2 regions of the Pantoea sp. E956-1 genome follow, and region 1 is predicted to be linked to the other one. Evidence: predicted binding sites of a transcription regulator. Region 1 holds the regulator's gene; the other holds the start of a gene.

Region 1 (4,921 bases):
GAGGAAAGCGTCCCGCGGCAGGGACGGCGCGGGCCGAGCAGTCAGGGATGACGCTTTTGCGTCTTTCCGATCTGACGATGTTCCCTGAGCAGGCACCGTTTTACAGCGAATCGGACCAGACCTGGCCTATAAAAAAGGCGACCTCATGAGGTCGCCTTTTTACTATGCGCGCTGCGGTCAGTCGTGCGCCCCAGCGGTTTCAATCGTCATACGAACATCGCTGGTGACCAGGTCTGCCAGCATATGCCAGGTCGCCATGGTCTGCGCAACATCGGCATCACCGCTGTCGCTGATATACCCCTCATCGCGCAGGGTCAGGACCAGTGAGGTAAAGACCGCTTTGTCGAAGAATTCCGGGGCATTGATACCGTGCAGCACCGACAGACGCTGTGCCAGCGTCCGGCTCTCTTTCTCCAGCGTGCCGCGGTTAATCGTCGGCTTGGCGCTGAGAATGGAGAACGTAATGGCATAGCGCTGCAGCGTTTCACGCACACCGGCGGCCAGCAGTTGCAGTGTGCGATAGCGCGCTGAGGAAAAGCGTAATTCGCCGGCTTCGAGCGTAATCAGGCCCTGACGCGCCAGCTCCTGACTCAGTTCGGTCAACAGTTGCGGCAGCTCATCGGTCTGCCAGCGCAGGAACAGCTCACTCTTCAGCATCGGGTAGATCAGGCTCACCTGACGCAGCAGTTCTGCTTCGCTCAGCGTCTGATGCTGCTGAACAATGGCGGCAATCAGCGACGGCATCACCAGCATGTGATGAATATTGTTGCGATAGTAGGTCATCAGCACTGCCTGCTCACGCGGCAGAATGATGATGTCGCCAATACTGTCCTTTTCACTCTCAAACTTATTCATACCCAAGGCGTGATCCAGCAGCGCTTCCGCTGAGAGATCGGGTACGGTCGCATTTGGCGAGTAAGGCACGTTGCGCAGCAACTGGGTATAGCACTCCAGTTGTTCAATCAGCTGTTCACGGGTTAGTGAGCGCTGACGTGACGCCAGCAGGGCGGTGACACAGAGATTCATGGCGTTAGCCGCGCCCGCTTCATTGATACGCACCATCAGGCTGGCAGCAATATCGTTGACGGTCGGTGTTAACCAGCTGGGACGCTGCGGCTCAATCGGATCGATGGCATCGCGCCATTCCGGCACTCGCTTGTTAAGATAGTTGACCAGCGGCAGGGGTTCGCCAAAGTTAACGTAACCCTGACCGAGATTACGCAGCTTGCGTAAGCCGCGCACCATCTGCATGAAGCCCTCTTTCTCTTTCGCCGCGCCGCGCAGTTCTTTAGCGTAAGTGCCCACTTCCATCACATGCTCATAGCCGATATAGATCGGCACCAGCGTGATCGGACGATTTCCGCCGCGCAGCATCGCCTGCAGCGTCATGGCTAAGGTGCCGGTTTTAGGGTCCAGCAGGCGACCGGTTCGTGAACGGCCTCCTTCGACAAAATACTCAACCGAATAGCCCCGGGTGAACAGCTCGCCGAGATATTCACGGAATACCGTGGCGTAGAGCTTGTTGCCTTTAAAGGTACGACGAATAAAGAAAGCGCCCAGACGACGGAAAATCGGGCCGGCTGGCCAGAAGTTGAGATTGATCCCGGCTGCGATGTGCGGCGGCACCAGTCCCTGATGATAAAGCACATAGGAGAGCAGCAGATAATCCATGTGGCTGCGATGGCACGGCACATAGACAATCTCGTGGCCATCCTGGGCCAGCTGGCGGACTTTTTCGCCGCCATTGACGTTGATGCCCTGATAGAGTCGACTCCAGAGCCAGCCCATCACGCGGTCAGTTACACGGATGGCTTCATAGGAGAAGTTTGCTGCAGTCTCCTCCATCATCTCGACGGCATTCTGCTGCGCTTTCTCATGGGAGATTTTTTTGCTGCGTGCTTCATCCTCTACTGCCTTTTCAATCGCTTTGGATTGCAGCAGACGATTAAATAGATCCTGACGCGCCGGCAAGCGCGGGCCAATCGCCGCCAGTCGCTGGCGGGCAAAATGAATGCGCGCCACGCGAGCCAGCTTCTGGGCGATCGACTGATCCGTACCGTGTTCAGTTGCCATGCGGCGCAGCGACACCGTCGGTGAGAAGCGGACAAAACTGTCGCGCCCGTGCCAGATCACCGCAAAGAACTTCTGCACCCCGTTCAGCACCCGCAGATGTGGCGTGGCTTCGCCCTGAACTTCACGTCCCGGTGCGCGACCAAACATCACGGTGACCGGCAGCATCTGTATATCGAGCTTTGGGTTATTACGGTGCAGGTCGAGGTAATCGTGAAAGATTTTCACGGATTCCACGCTGGGCACAAAATAGGGGAAGACACGCGGGCCATTGTGGATAAAGACGTGGCGCGGCAGCAGTGAACCATCAATCTCCAGCGGAGAGAGCGGGTCGGGCAGATGATGCCGCAGACACTGCGCGCGTAATGTCAGTAAGTCGGCCTTCGAATCGTAAGGCAAAACATACATAATAGGTCGGGTCGGATCCAGACCATGTTCAGACACGGGATCGGCCGGAATGGCCTTACTTTTTACCAAAAACGACAGTGGTAAATTAAGCAGTTTGTAATAGAGTTTACGCCAACCTGACATAGACAACATGAAGCCTCTTGTTAGCAAAGCGCCGCAAGCATACCAGAAAGCGCAGCGAAGATCTGTGGTGGTGCCCATTGCACGCAGCCCAGACATTGACGTCAATCCGATGAAAGGGTTCCCACATCATGGCAAATAATGCCACCGGACTTATCAGAATAGTAAAAGCCGCAGGTTACTCATGGCAGGGACTGCGAGCCGCCTGGCAACATGAGGCGGCGTTTCGCCAGGAAGCGCTGGCTGCGCTGGTCGCAATTATTATTGCGTGCTGGCTGGATGTCGATATGGTCTCACGCATCCTCATGATTGGGGTGGTGGTGCTGGTGGTCATTGTTGAAATCCTCAATAGCGCTATTGAAGCGGTGGTTGACCGCATCGGTCAGGAGCATCATCCGCTGGCGGGCCGGGCGAAAGACATGGGCTCGGCGGCGGTACTGATCAGCATTTTACTGGCACTCTTTGTCTGGATCGCGCTGCTCTGGACACATTTGCGATAAGCCTTCCACAATGCGTCTGAGGGCGCGTTTTCCCTGACAATTGGTTTCCATTTCGCCAATACCTGTATATACTCACAGCGACTGTATAAACAACCAGGGGGCGGGATGAAAGCATTAACCAGCAGGCAGCAGCAGGTCTATGACCTGATTCGCGACCATATTTCTTCAACGGGCATGCCGCCTACGCGTGCCGAAATTGCGGCGCAGCTGGGCTTCCGTTCGCCGAATGCGGCAGAAGAGCATCTGAAAGCGCTGGCGCGTAAAGGCGTTATCGAGATCGTTTCCGGTGCATCACGCGGCATTCGCCTGTTAATGGAAGAAGAAGCCTCAGAAGGGCTACCGCTGATTGGCCGGGTTGCTGCCGGTGAGCCGATCATGGCGCAGGAACATATCGAAACTCATTACAAGGTCGATCCAGGCCTGTTTAAGCCTTCTGCTGACTTCCTGCTGCGCGTCAGCGGAATGTCGATGAAAGATATCGGAATTATGGATGGCGATTTGCTCGCGGTGCATAAAACCCAGGATGTGCGCAACGGCCAGGTTGTGGTTGCCCGCATTGATGATGAAGTTACCGTTAAACGCTGGAAAAAGCAGGGTGCTATCGTGCATCTGCTGCCTGAAAACAGCGATTTTGACCCGATTGTTGTCGATACCCGTGCGCAGTCGCTGACTATTGAAGGTCTGGCGGTGGGCGTGGTGCGCAACGGCGAGTGGCTCTGATTTTGACGCCAGCGTGCATTCGCTTTTTCTGATGCTATTCTGTCTGCCCTAATTTTGTCGCTGTCTCTTTTGCGCAGCGACACTGAGCACGGAACGGCGAATGCGCTTTATCACGGCAACGGATAAAAATCTCTGGCGGCTCGCACTGCCAATGATCCTTTCAAATATCACTGTTCCCTTACTGGGAGTGGTCGATACTGCAGTAATTGGTCATCTCGACAGCCCTGTCTATCTTGGCGGGGTTGCGGTCGGGACTACAGTGACCAGCTTCCTTTTTATGCTGCTGCTTTTCCTTCGAATGAGTACGACTGGCCTTACGGCACAGGCGTTTGGTGCGGGCGATAAAACCGCTCTGGCGCGCGCGCTGACGCAACCGCTGATCATCGCGCTGCTGGCAGGTGTACTGTTCATCGCTTTGCGTTATCCGATTATCCAGCTGGCGACCCATCTGGTTGGCGGCAATCCCGATGTACTGGAACAGGCGGCGCTGTTTATTCAGATTCGCTGGCTCAGTGCGCCTGCCACGCTGGCAAACCTGGTAATCCTGGGCTGGCTGCTGGGCGTGCAGTATGCGCGTGCGCCAGTGATCCTGCTGGTGGTGGGCAATCTGGTTAACATCGTGCTCGATCTCTGGCTGGTGATGGGGCTGCACTGGGGTGTCGCGGGGGCGGCCACCGCCACGGCACTGGCAGAGTACATCACGCTGGGCGTCGGCAGCATCATGGTCTGGCGGGTATTAAAACTGCGCGGAATTACGCTTAGCCTGCTGAAGCAGAGCTGGCGCGGTGACAGCGGCCGGCTGCTGCGACTGAACCGGGACATCATGCTGCGCTCTCTGATGCTGCAGCTCTGTTTTGCCTCGCTGACCGTGCTGGGCGCGCGACTCGGCCCTGATGTGGTGGCGGTTAACGCAGTATTACTGATGTTCATTACTTTTACTGCCTATGCGCTGGATGGCTTTGCCTACGCAGTTGAAGCTTTTGCGGGTGAGGCGCATGGTGCAAAAGATGGCAGTAAACTCCTGCGCGTCTGGCACTCTGCCTGTCGGCAGGCGGTGGTGGTGGCGCTGTTCTTCTCGCTGATCTATGCCATTTTTGGCCCGC
Region 2 (4,921 bases), on a different contig from region 1:
AGGTTCAGTGGCAGGTTAATCCGTCGATGGCGTCTGAAGATTTTGCCTGCATGATGGAGGCCTGTCCGGGTGCTTACTTCTGGCTGGGCGCGGATGGCGACACGCCCTCCGCCCCGCTGCACAACGCCCGCTATGACTTCAACGACGCGCTGCTGCCAATTGGCATTACTTTCTGGCAGAACCTGGTTGAACAGGCGCTGCCAGCAGCCTGAGTCAGTAACCGGCGGCGAGGATTTGCTGCTCTGCCGCCGCCAGCGAGTCGCACTGGCCGCTGGCACGCAGGCAGCAGGCGAGCTGAAGTCGCAGTGACGCGGGCACCGGTCGCTGCTGATTCAGCACCTCTTCAATCCAGCGCGCAGTTACCTCTGCCGTCTTATACGCCGGCAGTTCAACGGCCACTTCAGGCTGACGCTCAACCCACACTTCCGCTTCTGCGCCTGCGCCCTGAATCATGCTGATCGCCGGGCAGCGCTGTGGATTGGCATAGACTTCCCCTTCGGTGCCATTGAGCAGTATCGCAGGCGCATCGATGTCACTGAAGAATTTCGCTACGCGCGGCACATACTCCGGATGCGACACGCTCGACAGACGCAGCGCCGCACGTTCGGCAAACGGGGTCGCCAGTTTTGCCAGCGTATGCGCGCTGTTACGCACGCCCATTCGCCAGCGCAGCGACAGCTGTTTCGCCATTGGCGGGCAGAGATGATCGATGGTGATAAAGGCGAGTTCGCCCTGATCGAGTTTTGCCTGCGCCGCCTCTGCAGTGGTGACGGGGGCAATACCCAGCGCGGCAAACACCGCTTCACTGGTGATGCGCGTCGCGTCGTCGCTGACGCCATGCACCAGCACCGGGAAGCCGAGTTTCACCAGCAGCAGCGCCAGCAACGGTGTGAGATTGCCCTGCCGGCGTGCACCGTTGTAGCTGGGGATCACCACCGGCATCGGGCGGTTTTCCGGCGCCTGCAGTTGCATCATCTGCGCCTGCATCGCCTGATAAAAGCCGCGCATTTCCGCTTCGCCTTCGCCTTTGATACGCAGCGCAATCAGAATGCCGCCCAGCTCCAGGTCCGGCACCTCGCCCGCCAGCATCGCACCATAAAGCGCCACGGCGGTATCAAAGTCGATATCGCGGGCATGATTTTTACCGCGACCAATCTCTTTAATGATTTTATTCAGTTCCATCACTCGCTTCCGGTTAAGTGCGCGGCTCAGCGCCGCGTGGGACGTCGTTTACGTACCGTGTTTTTTGGCACCACGGTGGCCGGTATCGCTGCCGGCTCTGGCGCTTCCGGCTGCTCAATCGGGAAAATCGGCAGCGCCGCTAACAACCGGCTGCCGTAAGATTTGCTCAGCAGACGGCGGTCATAAATCACGATTTCGCCATAACATTGATGGCTGCGAATCAGGCGTCCGACCTGTTGAATCAGGGTAAAAGAGGCACTGGGTAAGCTCTGCACCTCAAACGGATAGCGCTTCAGGCTTTTCAGCCACTCGCCTTCTGTCAAAATTACCGGACTGTCTACCGGGGGAAAAGCGATTTTATGAATATGCACCTGACTCAGCAGATCGCCTTTGAGATCCAGCCCTTCCGCAAACGACTGCAGGCCAATCAGGATGCTGGTTTCCCCTTTGGCGACGCGCTGACGATGCAGATCGACCAGGCGGCTGCGCGGCTGATCGCCCTGAACCAGCATTGAGAGGCGCAGGTCGGGCAGACAGGCGACAAACTGCTGCATCGCCCGGTTGCTGGCAAACAGCACCAGCACGCCTTTGTGCTTTTTCTCCGCCATCTGCTGCCGGAAGAAACCGGCCATCTCCGCGATATGCTCCGCTTCGTGCGTCATCAGCGGCTCATAGCGCATCTGCGGGATCACCAGCTTGCCCTGCTCCACGTGGTTAAACGGGGAGTCCAGCGCCAAAAAGCGGTCGCCCGCCTTTTCGCTGAGTCCCGACATCTCCTGCAGGCGGTTGAAACTGTTAAGCGATCGCAGGGTGGCGGACGTCACGACCACGTGCGGAATTTTACGCCACAGCATTTTCTCCAGCTGGTCGCTGACGCGGATCCCTGCGCAGTGAAACAGCAGGTGCGCCTGACCTTCGCGCAGCTCGCGGGTGATCCACTTCGACACCGGCGCGCCAGAGGCTTTTTCCATCGCCGCCAGCCGCCACAGTTTGCTGACCGATTCGAACCAGCCAAACTGGCGATTGAGCTGCAGCAGATTGCGATGCAGTCGCACCACATCCACCTTGCCGGTCTGCTCGCTCAGCGCATTAATCAAACCTTCACTCAGGCCGCGTAGCGCATCGCTGAGCTTAAAGAGCCGGGCGCAGAGATCCAGCAGCTCCTGCGGCAGCGCGCCCAGCACAAAGCGGAATTCGCCCGGCTGGTTATGCGGTGGCAGCAGCGGATTCAGCGCCTGAGCGGTAATTGTCAGCAGTTCGCGCAGTTCATCGCAGTGCGCTTTCAGCCGCTCCGGGTTAGCCAGCGGCGGCGGTGATTTTGGCCGCATCTGCGTCATAATACTCTCTACCAGCTTGATAAAGAGGTCGAGCTGCAGGCTGCTCCAGCCCGGCGTGATGTCGGCGCTCATCTCCAGCGCATCGCGGGCCACTTCCGGCAGATGATGCCCTTCATCCAGCACCAGCATCAGGTTTTTAGCCGGTGGCAGCACCGACTCATTCTCCATGGCTGCCATGACCAGCGCATGGTTCGCCACCACTACATCGACCTGCTCGATCTCGCGCCGCGCCACAAAGAACGGGCATTCACGATACCAGCGACAGTGTGCGCCAAGGCAGCTCGCTTTGTCGGTGGAGAGCCGCTGCCACAGGCTGTCGCTGACGTTCTCCTCGCTGTGATCGCGCAGGCCGTCCCACTGATAGCGATCCAGCGATTTCTGCAACCGGCCACACTGCGTCTGCTCTTCTTTAGTGCTGCTGACGGCATCATCGTCCAGATAAAGCAGCAGATCGCCCTGCTCATCGTCATCGGCCGCCATCGCCGCCAGATTACGCGGACAGACATAGCGCCCGCGACCAAAGGCGGCGGTAAAGGTGAGATCGGGAATGATTTTTTTCAGTAGCGGCAGATCTTTGGTGAAGATTTGATCCTGCAGCGCCACGTTGGCGGTGCTGATCACCAGCCGCTTCTCCTGGGCGCGGCTGGCCGCGATGCCCGGGATCAGATAAGAGAGGGTTTTGCCCACGCCGGTTGGCGCTTCAACCGCCAGATGGCGCGAATCGTCGCCCGCCAGGCACTTCGCCACTTCGGCGATCATCTGGCGCTGTGGCGCACGCGGGATGAAGTCAGGCACCTGCTGCTGAAGCGCTTTATACCACTGCGCTATCTGGCTTTTTACTGCGGCTGTCAGGGCCATGATTTGCGTTACCACACCGAAAATATGGCCTGTATTTTTACACAGTATCCCGGCGGCGTCAGCTTTCGCGCCGAATTTTTCGTGCGCCGTCGTAAATTTCAGCCGTTGACTGGTTCAGGTTCACGCGGGCAGCCCGTCAAACCGGGCCGGCACGAAGAAAGGCCAGCCGCAGGCTACGCCAGCACCTGGTACATATAGGTGGTGGCATCCAGCACGCCAGCGGTGGATTCGGCATAAAACGGGATCGACCCCGCCACCTGCCAGCCCAGCGAGCGATAGAGATCGCTGGCGACATCGCCGCTGCGCGTATCCAGCACCAGCAGCGTTTTGCCCTGCGCGCGGGCCTGCTGCTCAGCGCGCTGCATCAGCTCACGCGCGATGCCCTGACGGCGCGCCTGCGGATGCACCAGCAGTTTGCTGATCTCCGCCCGGTGTCGGCCATTAGGCATCGCGCTGCCACTGAGAATGACCGTGCCCACGATGCGACCGTGCTGCCGCGCAACGAATAATTCGCTATTGTCGTCTGCCAGACCGGCAATCCGCTGCTGCCAGAATCGCGTCATCACCTCTTCGTCTTCAGCATCAATAAAGCCGACGCTGGCCCCATCTGCCACACAGGCCTGCAGCACCGCAGTGAGTTCACCCAGTTGCTGTTGCGCTTCGTCGGCGCGAAGTATTGCGTAATCGATCATGGTTTCGCCGCCACCAGTAAATAGCGCGCGCCGTCAGTCAGGTGCGCCTCAAAAGCCGATCTCCCGACCAGATGAAAACGTAAGCAGTCACCGGGCTTCAGCGCCCACTGCTGCGCCCCCATCGTGACGGTGAGGCCGCCTTCGCGTAGCCAGATATGCTGCTCCAGCCCCTGAATGGGTGGCGCATCGTAATCTATACGTGCACCGGGCCGTAATTTGCCCTCAACCAGTTCGCATCGGAAATGAAGCGCAGGAGGTGAAACATTCCGGCGAATAAATCCGCTGGATTCATCCTGCCACACGGGCTGCTGGTCATCTCTGATCAGCAGACTGGACTCAGCCTCCACTTCACTGAGCAGGCGCGACATCGTTAATCCGTAGGCAACACACAGACGGTTAAGCAACGCAGCAGTAGGGCTGGTCTCGCTTCGCTCAATGCGCGATAATGACGCACGACTGATGCCCGTTGCGACAGAAAGTTCATCCAGCGACCAGCCGCGTTGCAGGCGTAATTCTGCCAGCCTCACCGCCAGTCGTTGCTCCGTATTCAGCTCTGACATGGTGAATTCTCATATTTGGGAATAATTCTCTGATATGAGATATAGCGGAGAAACAGCGTATCAGTCAAGTTGTACATTGAGAAATGTATTGTACAACTTAGTCGGCTTCGTTATGGTAATTGCACTCAGACCAATCGAAAGAGGAATTTATGACCTTATACAGTATCGGTGACGTTGCCGAGCGCTGTGGCATAAACCCAGTCACTCTGCGCGCCTGGCAGCGTCGTTATGGCTTACTGAAGCCGCAACGTACCGAAGGCGGACATCGTCAGTTTGACGAAGAAGATGTTCA

The links. Region 1 encodes LexA, which represses DNA repair genes until DNA is damaged. Its sites were predicted from a motif close to TNCTGTATGTACATACAGNA; they were not measured.
Region 2: dinG (ATP-dependent DNA helicase DinG) is a predicted target of LexA. The motif match lies at 3,405-3,424, and genes of this name have one in related genera.

The regions. Positions count from the first base shown of each region.
Region 1 is NZ_CEUYZP010000009.1:172,757-177,677, reverse strand. It holds gene plsB (glycerol-3-phosphate 1-O-acyltransferase PlsB) at 178-2,601, opposite strand; gene AC0T7J_RS19635 (diacylglycerol kinase) at 2,730-3,098, shown strand; gene lexA (transcriptional repressor LexA) at 3,204-3,818, shown strand; gene dinF (MATE family efflux transporter DinF) at 3,919-4,921, shown strand, end outside.
Region 2 is NZ_CEUYZP010000002.1:229,696-234,616, reverse strand. It holds gene AC0T7J_RS08590 (M20 aminoacylase family protein) at 1-212, shown strand, start outside; gene ybiB (DNA-binding protein YbiB) at 214-1,182, opposite strand; gene dinG (ATP-dependent DNA helicase DinG) at 1,209-3,377, opposite strand; gene AC0T7J_RS08575 (GNAT family N-acetyltransferase) at 3,551-4,069, opposite strand; gene AC0T7J_RS08570 (helix-turn-helix domain-containing protein) at 4,066-4,629, opposite strand; gene AC0T7J_RS08565 (MerR family transcriptional regulator) at 4,779-4,921, shown strand, end outside.